Regions from separate parts of the Lactococcus protaetiae genome, predicted to be linked through region 2. Evidence: predicted binding sites of a transcription regulator. Region 2 holds the regulator's gene; the other holds the start of a gene.

What was found. Region 2 encodes NrdR, which represses ribonucleotide reductase genes. Its sites were predicted from a motif close to ACACNATATATNGTGT; they were not measured.
Region 1: a site for NrdR is predicted at 2,261-2,276, ahead of nrdD (anaerobic ribonucleoside-triphosphate reductase). Genes of this name have one in related genera too.

The regions. Positions count from the first base shown of each region.
Region 1 covers NZ_CP041356.1:818,783-823,657, reverse strand. The annotation lists gene nrdD (anaerobic ribonucleoside-triphosphate reductase) at 1-2,167, opposite strand, end outside; gene FLP15_RS04205 (cation-translocating P-type ATPase) at 2,417-4,875, opposite strand, start outside.
Region 2 covers NZ_CP041356.1:1,342,848-1,347,722, reverse strand. The annotation lists gene FLP15_RS06605 (NADPH-dependent oxidoreductase) at 1-336, opposite strand, end outside; gene dnaI (primosomal protein DnaI) at 329-1,210, opposite strand; gene FLP15_RS06595 (DnaD domain protein) at 1,210-2,385, opposite strand; gene nrdR (transcriptional regulator NrdR) at 2,685-3,134, opposite strand; gene trmB (tRNA (guanosine(46)-N7)-methyltransferase TrmB) at 3,292-3,942, opposite strand; gene FLP15_RS06580 (phosphotransferase family protein) at 4,642-4,875, opposite strand, start outside.

The DNA.
Region 1 (4,875 bases), 520 kb from region 2:
CTATAGAGCCGTTCATATGCTTCACGCGCGCAGAGATTTCTTTGTGGCGACCGTGTACCATTGGGCGTGCTTGGGGATTACCGAGATAGCCACAAGTTCGTTTGACAACGTCACAGGTTTTAGGGTCGTCATTGCCACATTGTGGACATTTGAAACCACGTTCGGTTGGCGCAAAATCGCCTTCAAAGCCACATTCGTAGCAGTGGTCGATAGGGGCATTTGTTCCAAGATAGCCTATACGGTCGTAAGCGAAATCCCAGACAGCTTCAAGCGCTTTAGGATTTTGTTGAATCATCGGATATTCGCAATAGTGGATAAAGCCGCCGTTGGCATAGACGGGATAGTCTTTTTCAAATTCTAATTTTTCAAATGGTGTGGGGTTTTTCCTGATATCGTAGTGAAAAGAGTTGGTATAGTAGTCTTTGTCCGTGATGTCAGGGACACTGCCAAATTTTTCCTTGTCCATACGACAAAAACGGTCAGTTAAGCTCTCAGATGGTGTGCTATAAACTGAGTAATGGTAACCAGATGCCTTAGACCAAGCTTCGCAGTCTTCGTGCATGCGTTTGACAATCTCAATCGTGAAAGCTTTGGCTTCTGGATTAGACTCCCAAGTCGGACCATAGAAAGTGGTCGCCACTTCGTAAAGTCCAATATAGCCAAGGCTGACGGTCGCGCGTTCATTATTGTAGAGTTCATCGACAGAGCCATCCGCTTCAAGTCTTCCAAGGGCTCCATTCATGAAAAGAATAGGCGCATTTTTGGGTTGGGCTTCTTTGGCGCGTTCTACACGAAAAGCAAGGGCATCATGCGCAATTTCAATGCGTTCGTTAAAGATTTCCCAGAATTTTGCTTTATCGCCTGCAGCTTCGAGTGCAATACGAGGCAGATTGACCGTAACCACACCGAGATTGTTACGACCTGCCGTGACATCATTGCCCTCAGCATCTTTCCAACCTTGAAGAAATGACCGGCAACCCATGCTGGCTTTAAATGAGCCTGTCAACTCAACAATCTTGTCATAGCTCAAAATATCTGGGTACATCCGTTTGGTTGAGCATTCGAGAGCAAGTTGTTTGATGTCATAATTGGGCGTGCCAACTTCCAGATTGAGTCCACGTTTGAGTGTGAAAATCAGCTTAGGGAAAATCGCCGTGCGGTGTTCGGATCCAAGTCCGCCAATTCGGACTTTAAGGATTGCTTTTTGGATTTCGCGTGCGTACCAATCCGTACCCAGTCCAAAACCAACTGTGACAAATGGCGTTTGACCATTGCTGGTAAAGAGTGTATTAATTTCATATTCCAAAGATTGCATGGCATCGTAGATGTCTTTTTGTGTCTTTTCTTTGGCGTAGGCTTCTCGTTTTTCAGGATTTTCAATCCATTTTTCAGCATCTTTCAGGTGCTTCGCATAATTGAGTTTGGCATAAGGCGCAAGGACTTCGTCTGCACGGTCAAATGAGCAACCGCCATACTGAGAGCTTGCGACATTGGCAATGATTTGGCTGGCCTGAGCTGTTGCCGTTTGGATTGATTTTGGCGAATCAACTTGAGCGTTCCCTAGCTTAAAGCCATTTTCAAACATATTTTTGAAGTCAATCAAGCAACAGTTTGACATGGTAGTAAAAGGTGAATAATCAAGGTCATGATAGTGAATATCGCCTTTTTGGTGCGCATTTGCGACGTGTGGTGGCAATAATTTCAGACCAATCGCCTTTGAAACGGCCCCTGCGGTCAAGTCACGTTGCGTGTTAAAAACGTTGCTGTCTTTATTGGCATTTTCATTGACAACCGTCGCATCGCGCTGGATGAGTTTTTCGATAGTGAAGTTGATGTCAGTTGCTTTGGTACGTGCCAAATCACGATTAGCACGATAACTAATGTATTCTTCAGCAAGTTCTATGTTGCCTGATTCAATTAATTCTTGCTCAACAATGCTCTGAATCTCATAAATTTTTACATCTTCATGAAAACGACTAAAAATCTCGCTGACCACTCTGTCAGTGATTTCTGTCAGTTCTGACAGGTCAACCGTTCCAACTTTTTCAGCTGCTTTTGTTAGCGCATCAAAAATCTTTTGGCTGTCAAATTTGACAGAACGTCCATCACGTTTAACAACATTGATTACATCAATTTCGGCATCAGGGCTTACTACTCCAACTTTCATCTACCTATCCTCTTTAAATCTAATTTTCTTTACTCTCTATTCTATCAAATTATCTCGCAAGGCACAACATCTAGTGGTATATTATGTAAATCCATACTATATCTTGTGTCGTTGTGTTTTCAGGTAATTATTAAAAATTTCTGTGTAAATGTATCTGTTTTGTTCAAAAAATGTCATATTTTGAATTCAAAAAATCTTGTCAGTATACTGACAAGATTTTATTTTTTCATCACCGTTTGATAATGATGTTTATGCTTTTTTCATCATCAATCTTTGAACGAATTTGACAATTTCAACAATGATAATGACAGCAAAACTCATGCCCAGTACCATTCCCCATTGGTATAAATCCAAGTGACTGACGTGGAAAATCCCATTAAGACCTGGAACGAGGATAACACAAGCAAGTAGAGCAAAGCTGACAAGGATGGACCAATTAAATGTCTTTGATTTGAATGCGCCAACTTTAAAGATGGACTGATGAATCGACTTGACATTAAAAGCATGGAAAAGTTGAATCAAGCCTAGTGTCGCAAAGGCCATTGTCAATGCATCTTGATGCATCATGGTATGATTGCCTGCGTGTTCAGGAAAAGCAAGCGCAAGTCCATAAACTCCGAGTGTCAACGCTGCTTGCAAAAGTCCTTGATAAATCGTCGCAGATAGCACACCACCACTAAAGAATGATGCTTTTTTACCACGTGGTTTTTGTTGCATACTGCCTGGTTCATTTGGCTCTACACCTAGCGCAATTGCTGGGAAAGTATCTGTCACAAGGTTAATCCAAAGGAGATGTACAGGAAGCAGCACATCCCAACCAAACATAGTGGCAAGAAAAATAGTCAGCACCTCCGCTGTGTTAGCAGAAAGGAGATATTGAATTGTTTTTTGGATATTGGCAAAGACTTTCCGTCCTTCTTCGACAGCAACGATAATTGTAGCAAAATTATCATCGGCAAGCACCATGTCCGAAGCACCCTTGCTCACTTCCGTACCAGTAATCCCCATACCAATACCAATGTCCGCCGTTTTAAGCGCTGGTGCATCATTGACACCATCGCCAGTCATAGCGACGACTTTACCTTCGTTTTGCCAAGCTTTGACAATGCGAACTTTGTGCTCTGGACTAACTCGCGCATAAACACTATATTGTTTAACCACTTTTTGAAAAGTCTTATCGTCCATGTCATTAAGCTCCGCACCTGTCAGTACATGGTCTGTTGTGTCAGTAGCATTAATGATACCCAGACGCTTCGCAATAGCTTCAGCAGTGTCTTGATGATCACCTGTAATCATAATCGGACGAATGCCAGCCTCGACGGCGATGCGCACAGCCTCAGCGGCTTCGGCACGCTCTGGATCAATCATCCCAACAAGTCCAGCGAAAATCAGGTCATTCTCCAAATCCTCACTTGTCAGAACTGATGGAACTTTGTCAATGTATTTAAATGCCATCATCAGCACACGCAAGGCTTCATGAGCCATTTCATGATTGACCGTCAATATTTCTTTTCTGTCAGTTGCTGACAAAGGACTGACTTCATCTTTGACCAGTTTTTTATTTGCACGTTTGAGGAGTTGGTCAGGCGCCCCTTTGACTGCTACCAAATATTTTCCGTCAGCAAGCTGATGAATGGTGGACATTAGCTTTCTGTCACTATCAAAAGGCAGCTCTGCCACCCGCGGATATTCTGTCAGTTCCGTGCGAACGTCAAAATCTTTCGTTCGCCCAAACTTGACTAATGCCGTTTCCGTAGGGTCACCAATCAAACTTCCGTCAGCCGAAATCTTCGTGTCATTGGCGAAATTCATCACGCGCAAAGTCATGTCATCTACTGATAGCTTTTCGTCAGCATTAATAAGCACGCCGTCAGTAAAAATTTTCTCCACGGTCATCTGATTCATTGTCAGAGTTCCCGTCTTATCTGAGGCAATGATTTCAGTTGAACCCAACGTTTCCACAGCAGGCAACTTTCTGACAATTGCATTTTTCTTTGCCAACACTTGCGTTCCTAGTGCCAAAACAATCGTGACAATCGCAGGTAACCCCTCTGGAATCGCTGCTACAGCAAGCGCCACAGAGGTCATCAAACCTTGCACAATTTCGCCACCACGCAGCAGATGTACCAGAAAAGTCACTGCTGCAATCGCTAAAATTGCCCATGTCAGCACTTTTGAGAGCTTGTTTAAGTTGCGTTTCAACGGCGTTTCAGTTTCATCAGCAGATTCAATCATACTTGCGATTTTACCAACCTCAGTAAACATCGCTGTATTCGTCACAAGTCCACTCCCTCGACCATAAGTAACATTAGCATTTTGATAAGCCATATTCAGCCGATCACCAATACCACTGTCAGCACTGACAGAATGTCTGGCATCTTTCTCAACAGGAACAGACTCCCCTGTCAGTGCCGCTTCTTCAATTTTCAGACTTGCCGACTCCAAAAGTCGCATATCCGCGGGCACAACATCGCCAGCTTCCAAAAGTACAACATCTCCTGGCACCAACTCTTTACTATCAACCTCTTTTATATGTCCATCTCGCTTAACTCTTGCCATTGGCGAGCTCATATCTTTGAGCGCTTCAATCGCAGCCTCAGCTTTTCCCTCCTGATAGACTCCAAAAATCGCATTAATAATGACGACCGCCATAATGATAATCGCATCAGATAAATCATGTCCACCACTCGTGATGACAGACAAAATCG
Region 2 (4,875 bases):
TGTCGCTGTAATCAGTAAAGACTCTATCCCTTTGGGCTGGAAGTCTCCTTCATGCATTTTCACCGCCTTTTCGGCACGGTTCAAATCTCCGACAAATACGAGATAAACTGCAGCATTCTTAATGGATTTTTGTGGCTGATATTGATAAATTGCATCTTTTTGCTCTTGCGATTTTACAATAATTATTGAGTAAGACTGAAAATTTTTCCAAGTTGACGCCGCCTGTCCTGCTTTCAAAATAGCTTCTAAATCTTCATCTTCTATTTTTTCTTCAGTAAAATTACGTACTGAGGTATGTTTCATCATCAAATCAATGGTTTCATTTATATCAGTCATGTCGTCTGTTTATTCCTTCCAGTCGAAGTTCACGCGACAGATATTTCACACGCTCCATCACGCGTTTTGCTGGCCAAATCTCATCTGCTCTTTTTGTTTCTGCCAGATGTTGCTCCAGTTCGTCCATTTTTAAGTTAGAGGTGAAAAATGTAGGTAAATCTTCTTGCATCCGATGCTGTAAAATCACCTGCAAGATGCTATCACGTACCCAAGCATTGTTTTGTTCCGCTCCAATATCATCAAGGACCAATACTTGACTTTGTTTGATTTCATTCACCCAAACCTTAGCCGTATCAAAGTCTAAATCTGATATAAATGTTGGGTAATGGAGCAGAGTAGTCGAAATTCCTTTTTTTGCCAATTCATTTGCCATTGCTGCCATCATGAAAGATTTTCCCACTCCAAAATCTCCATAGAGATAGAGTCCTTTTTGCTCAGGAAAATTCGCAATAAAATCCACCAAAGCTTGATAGGGTTCAATCCGCCCTACATCATCAAGCGCAATATCTTCTAAAGTAACCTGCTTTAAATCTTTTGGTAAACCTATCATTTTCACTCGTCGAAGCAATGTTTGCGCAGCTTGTTGTGCAGCAAGTTCTGATGTAGTTTGATAAGATACATCAGCATAGCCATGATTCATAATCAAGACTGGTTCATAACCATCTGCCGCCCGCTTCTCACCTTTTTCAAATTTTTCACGCTCACGCACAAATTCATAAAATTTTGAATAGGAACGCTGAATCTCATCTGACGTCATTTGATGGGTAGCAATAAAAGACTGAACATCTTTATTTTTCATGACTTCAGCCACAAGTTTTTCAAAATTTCCGCGTAAATCTTTGCGTTTATTTAAAATTTCACCAATAGATTCCATTATTGCTGCTCTCCTTTCAGTTTTTGGAGTGAGGCAAGCCGAATTTTCTCAAGCCTTGCAAGTTCCTCTTCACTTGTCTTATTTTCGTAGCTTGGATTTGACCACTTTGGTGCTTCTTTCACAATTTTTGTTTGTTTTTTTGTAAAGTTTTGTTTCTCTTGTGCTTTTATTTGAGCTGATTCACTACGTTCTAAGATACGCTTTACTGCCATTTCTGCGGTGAATACTTTATTTCTCATCCAATCATTTGCCAATGTATTCACAAAATTTGAAGACAGAGATGCATTTTTTTGTTGAACTAAAATATAATGAATGAGTACATTTTGGACTTCCGATGGCAGATTTTGTTTAGTGAGATTATTTAAAATCTTCCGCTCATCCCCACTTACAAAACCGCCAGCTTGACTCTTAATCTGCTGAATAAATTCGACTGGCTCGTGTGATTTACTACTCACGATAAGATCAGCAAACGCTTTGGGAAAACTTGATAATGCCACTTGTGGCTCAGAACTTGCTGACAGACTTCTTGTCAGTGCTGACAGGTTCAAAGTCTTGTCTGCATTAGCCGTACTCTCAGCTTTTTTAAAGAGTTCGTACCAGTTGAGGTCAAATTTTTCGGCGAGAGAATAAAGGCTCAGACGCTCTAAGTTTTCATTTGAGAATGTCAATCCTTGACGATCCATCAAACTCTTAAAAGCACCCATATCAAAGCTGTCAGTGCTGACAGCTGCTTTTGGTTCATTGTCAAAATCAACTTTATAAACTTCATGAAATTTTTTGGAAATATTTTGACCTTTGACTTCGATTTTTTTTGAAAGACCGGTCACTCTATTTTCACCAATCCGTGAAATCAAAAGTTGCTTGTAAAAATCATCAGATAAAAATTCATCGTAAGTCAATGGACTCTTTACATCAAAATAAAGCATCGTGTGGTCATCAAAAACTTTGACTAAGCCAAGCCCAGAAAGCTTGTCCAAACTCTCCAAAAATGGATTTAATCCAATGTTCAGATATTCCAAAAAATGAGAAATACGCCCTGTTGAAAAAGTCGTCAGCAGTTGATACAAAGCAAAAGCATTAGAACCAACAATCGGTAAATAGAGTAGCGTAAAAGTCTCGGCATCGAAGCTGATTTTTCCGCGATTCACAATGGTAAACGAATCTCCTGCTCTCATATTTTCCTCTTTTCGTGATTATTGTTTATAGCTTCTTTTGCTTTAACACTGCTTGAAAGTCAAATCTGCGCTATCTCCGAAACTTCGTTGCTCCGCTGTCCATTCGTTCTAAGTCAGAGCAAAAGGCACGCAATTCTCCGAACGGTCTCCGCTCTTTGCATTCGCTATGCAGGCAGGATGTGCTAGTCGTAATCGCACTGCGTAAAATTGAAAGTGAACGAGTTAACTCGCTCAAAAGAGCTGACGAACAAGTTTGGTTTTACTGACAACTGACAATGCTTGTCAGCACACTGACAGACTCAATTTTTCTTCGTAATGTTTTGCAAAAGTGCCTCAAGTTCGCTCACATCCTTGAAAGAACGGTAAACACTGGCAAAACGAATATAAGTAATATCATCCAGTTTTGAGAGTTCTTCCATTACAAATTCTCCAATTGTATCAGATTTCACTTCATTACGATCAAGCTGTCGAATCTTACGTTCAACATTTGCCACGATGCTTTCAATATCTTCACTTGAAACAGGACGTTTGTAAGCCGACCGTACCAAACCACGAACAATCTTTTCACGATTGAATGGTTCGCGCTTATCATCTTTTTTAATCACCAAAAGAGGCATTTCTTCAATACGTTCAAATGTCGTAAAACGAAAACCACAATTTTCACAAACTCGACGACGGCGAATAGCATCTTCAGCTTGTCTTGAATCTACAACTTTTGATTCATCAGAAGAGCATTTAGGACATCTCATCTTATCACCTTCCTTTTCTTATTTCACTTCAAACAATTTCTGATTGTTGTTGTCAGTAGATTAAATCCGACAGAAATTGAAGTAATCACTTTAAAACTTACAACGAACTACTGACAGTTTTTTGCTTCTGTCAGTATGCTGACAAACTCTACAGTCATTAACGCTTCTTAAATTTTGCTTCCAATCGATAAATCACTTGACCCTTATTTGAAAATTTCTCTTCATATTCTGTCATTACGTTAAGCGGAGCAAATTCCTCATCCTTATGCAAATCAAGCCAAACTTTTTTTAGCTCCATTCCATAATTAGTCAATGAAACTAGCGAATACTCAAACAAACCACGGTTATCAGTCTTAAAATGAATTTCACCTTCTGACCTTAAAATCTGCTCATAAGTAGCCAAAAATGCCTTATAAGTCAAGCGACGTTTTTCATGACGAGTTTTGGGCCAAGGATCAGAGAAATTCAAATAGACCTGGTCAATCTCACCCTCTTCAAAATATTCAGTCAAAGCGGCACCATCAACTAACATCATTTGCACATTTGGCAAGCCCGCTTCGAGTGCTTTGTCCAAAGCATAAGACAAAACGGACAACTGCATATCAATTGCAATATAATTAATTTCTGGATGGAGTGCTGCCATTCCCGTTGCAAATGCCCCTTTGCCACAACCTACTTCAATATGAATAGGATGATTGTTTCCAAAACGTTTTGCCCAGCGTCCCTTAAATTCTGCTGGATTTTCGACCACAATATGTGCGTTTTCGGCAAGCATCTCTGTTGCCCCTTTACGATTTCTTACGCGCATTGCTACCTCATTTTACTTCTAATACTCTTATACTTACTCTTGGCGTTGAAATTCATTTCTAAAGCTAATCTGTTTTGAAGTGATTACTTCATCAGTGGGAGATTCTTTCTCTCCCACTGATGTTAGTAGAACGAAAACAAAGCTTAGTGTTGCCTATCCCTCCACCTAAAAGAGGTGGGAGAGTTGCCAATCCGACTAGGTGCTTTAGCACCATAGCGAGGATGGACAGCGTAGCCCAAAGGGCGAAGATAGCAAACACTTGCTTGGTTAAAAACTAACAACAGATTGACGTTACTGACTAACTTCATAGTGAAAAAATCGCCATGACATGCACTTTCTACACCATTTCTCTGAACGGTCTATGTTCGTTTCACGCCACAGGCTCTATCTCCGCTTTGCTCCACCATCAACTTCACTAAGCTACTAATAGATGAAACAACTAACATATCCATTGCTGCTTTAACACAAACGACTATCCTATAAAGTGGCAAGTTCATGTGCTTTGCACACCGTTCTACGAACGGTCTACGCAACCTTGTTGTCCCACTCAAGAACAAAAGACAAAGCAACAATGCGAAGTGGCTATAGCACTGAATTACCAAGTCGGAATAGCCATTCATCAAAGCTGACAATCTACAGTATACCTCAAATCAATTGCCATAAGCCAAAAAATAGGAAGGAGACCCTAGCCTATTTTTACTAAAATAATTCACAAAAATTTCGAAGACCTAAAATTTCTTGGTTTACTTCTTTCATTTTTCCTCTAACGAGATATTCAGAAATTTGACGAAGAAAGGATAATTTTCCATACCAAGCGACCTTATCCATCAAGTCTGCCCGTGGTCTAACACCTGAGCTCATCAACCATAAACTCCAGTCTTCGTGCTGAATATAATGCGACAATACATGCGCCATATCCACCATCGAATCAGA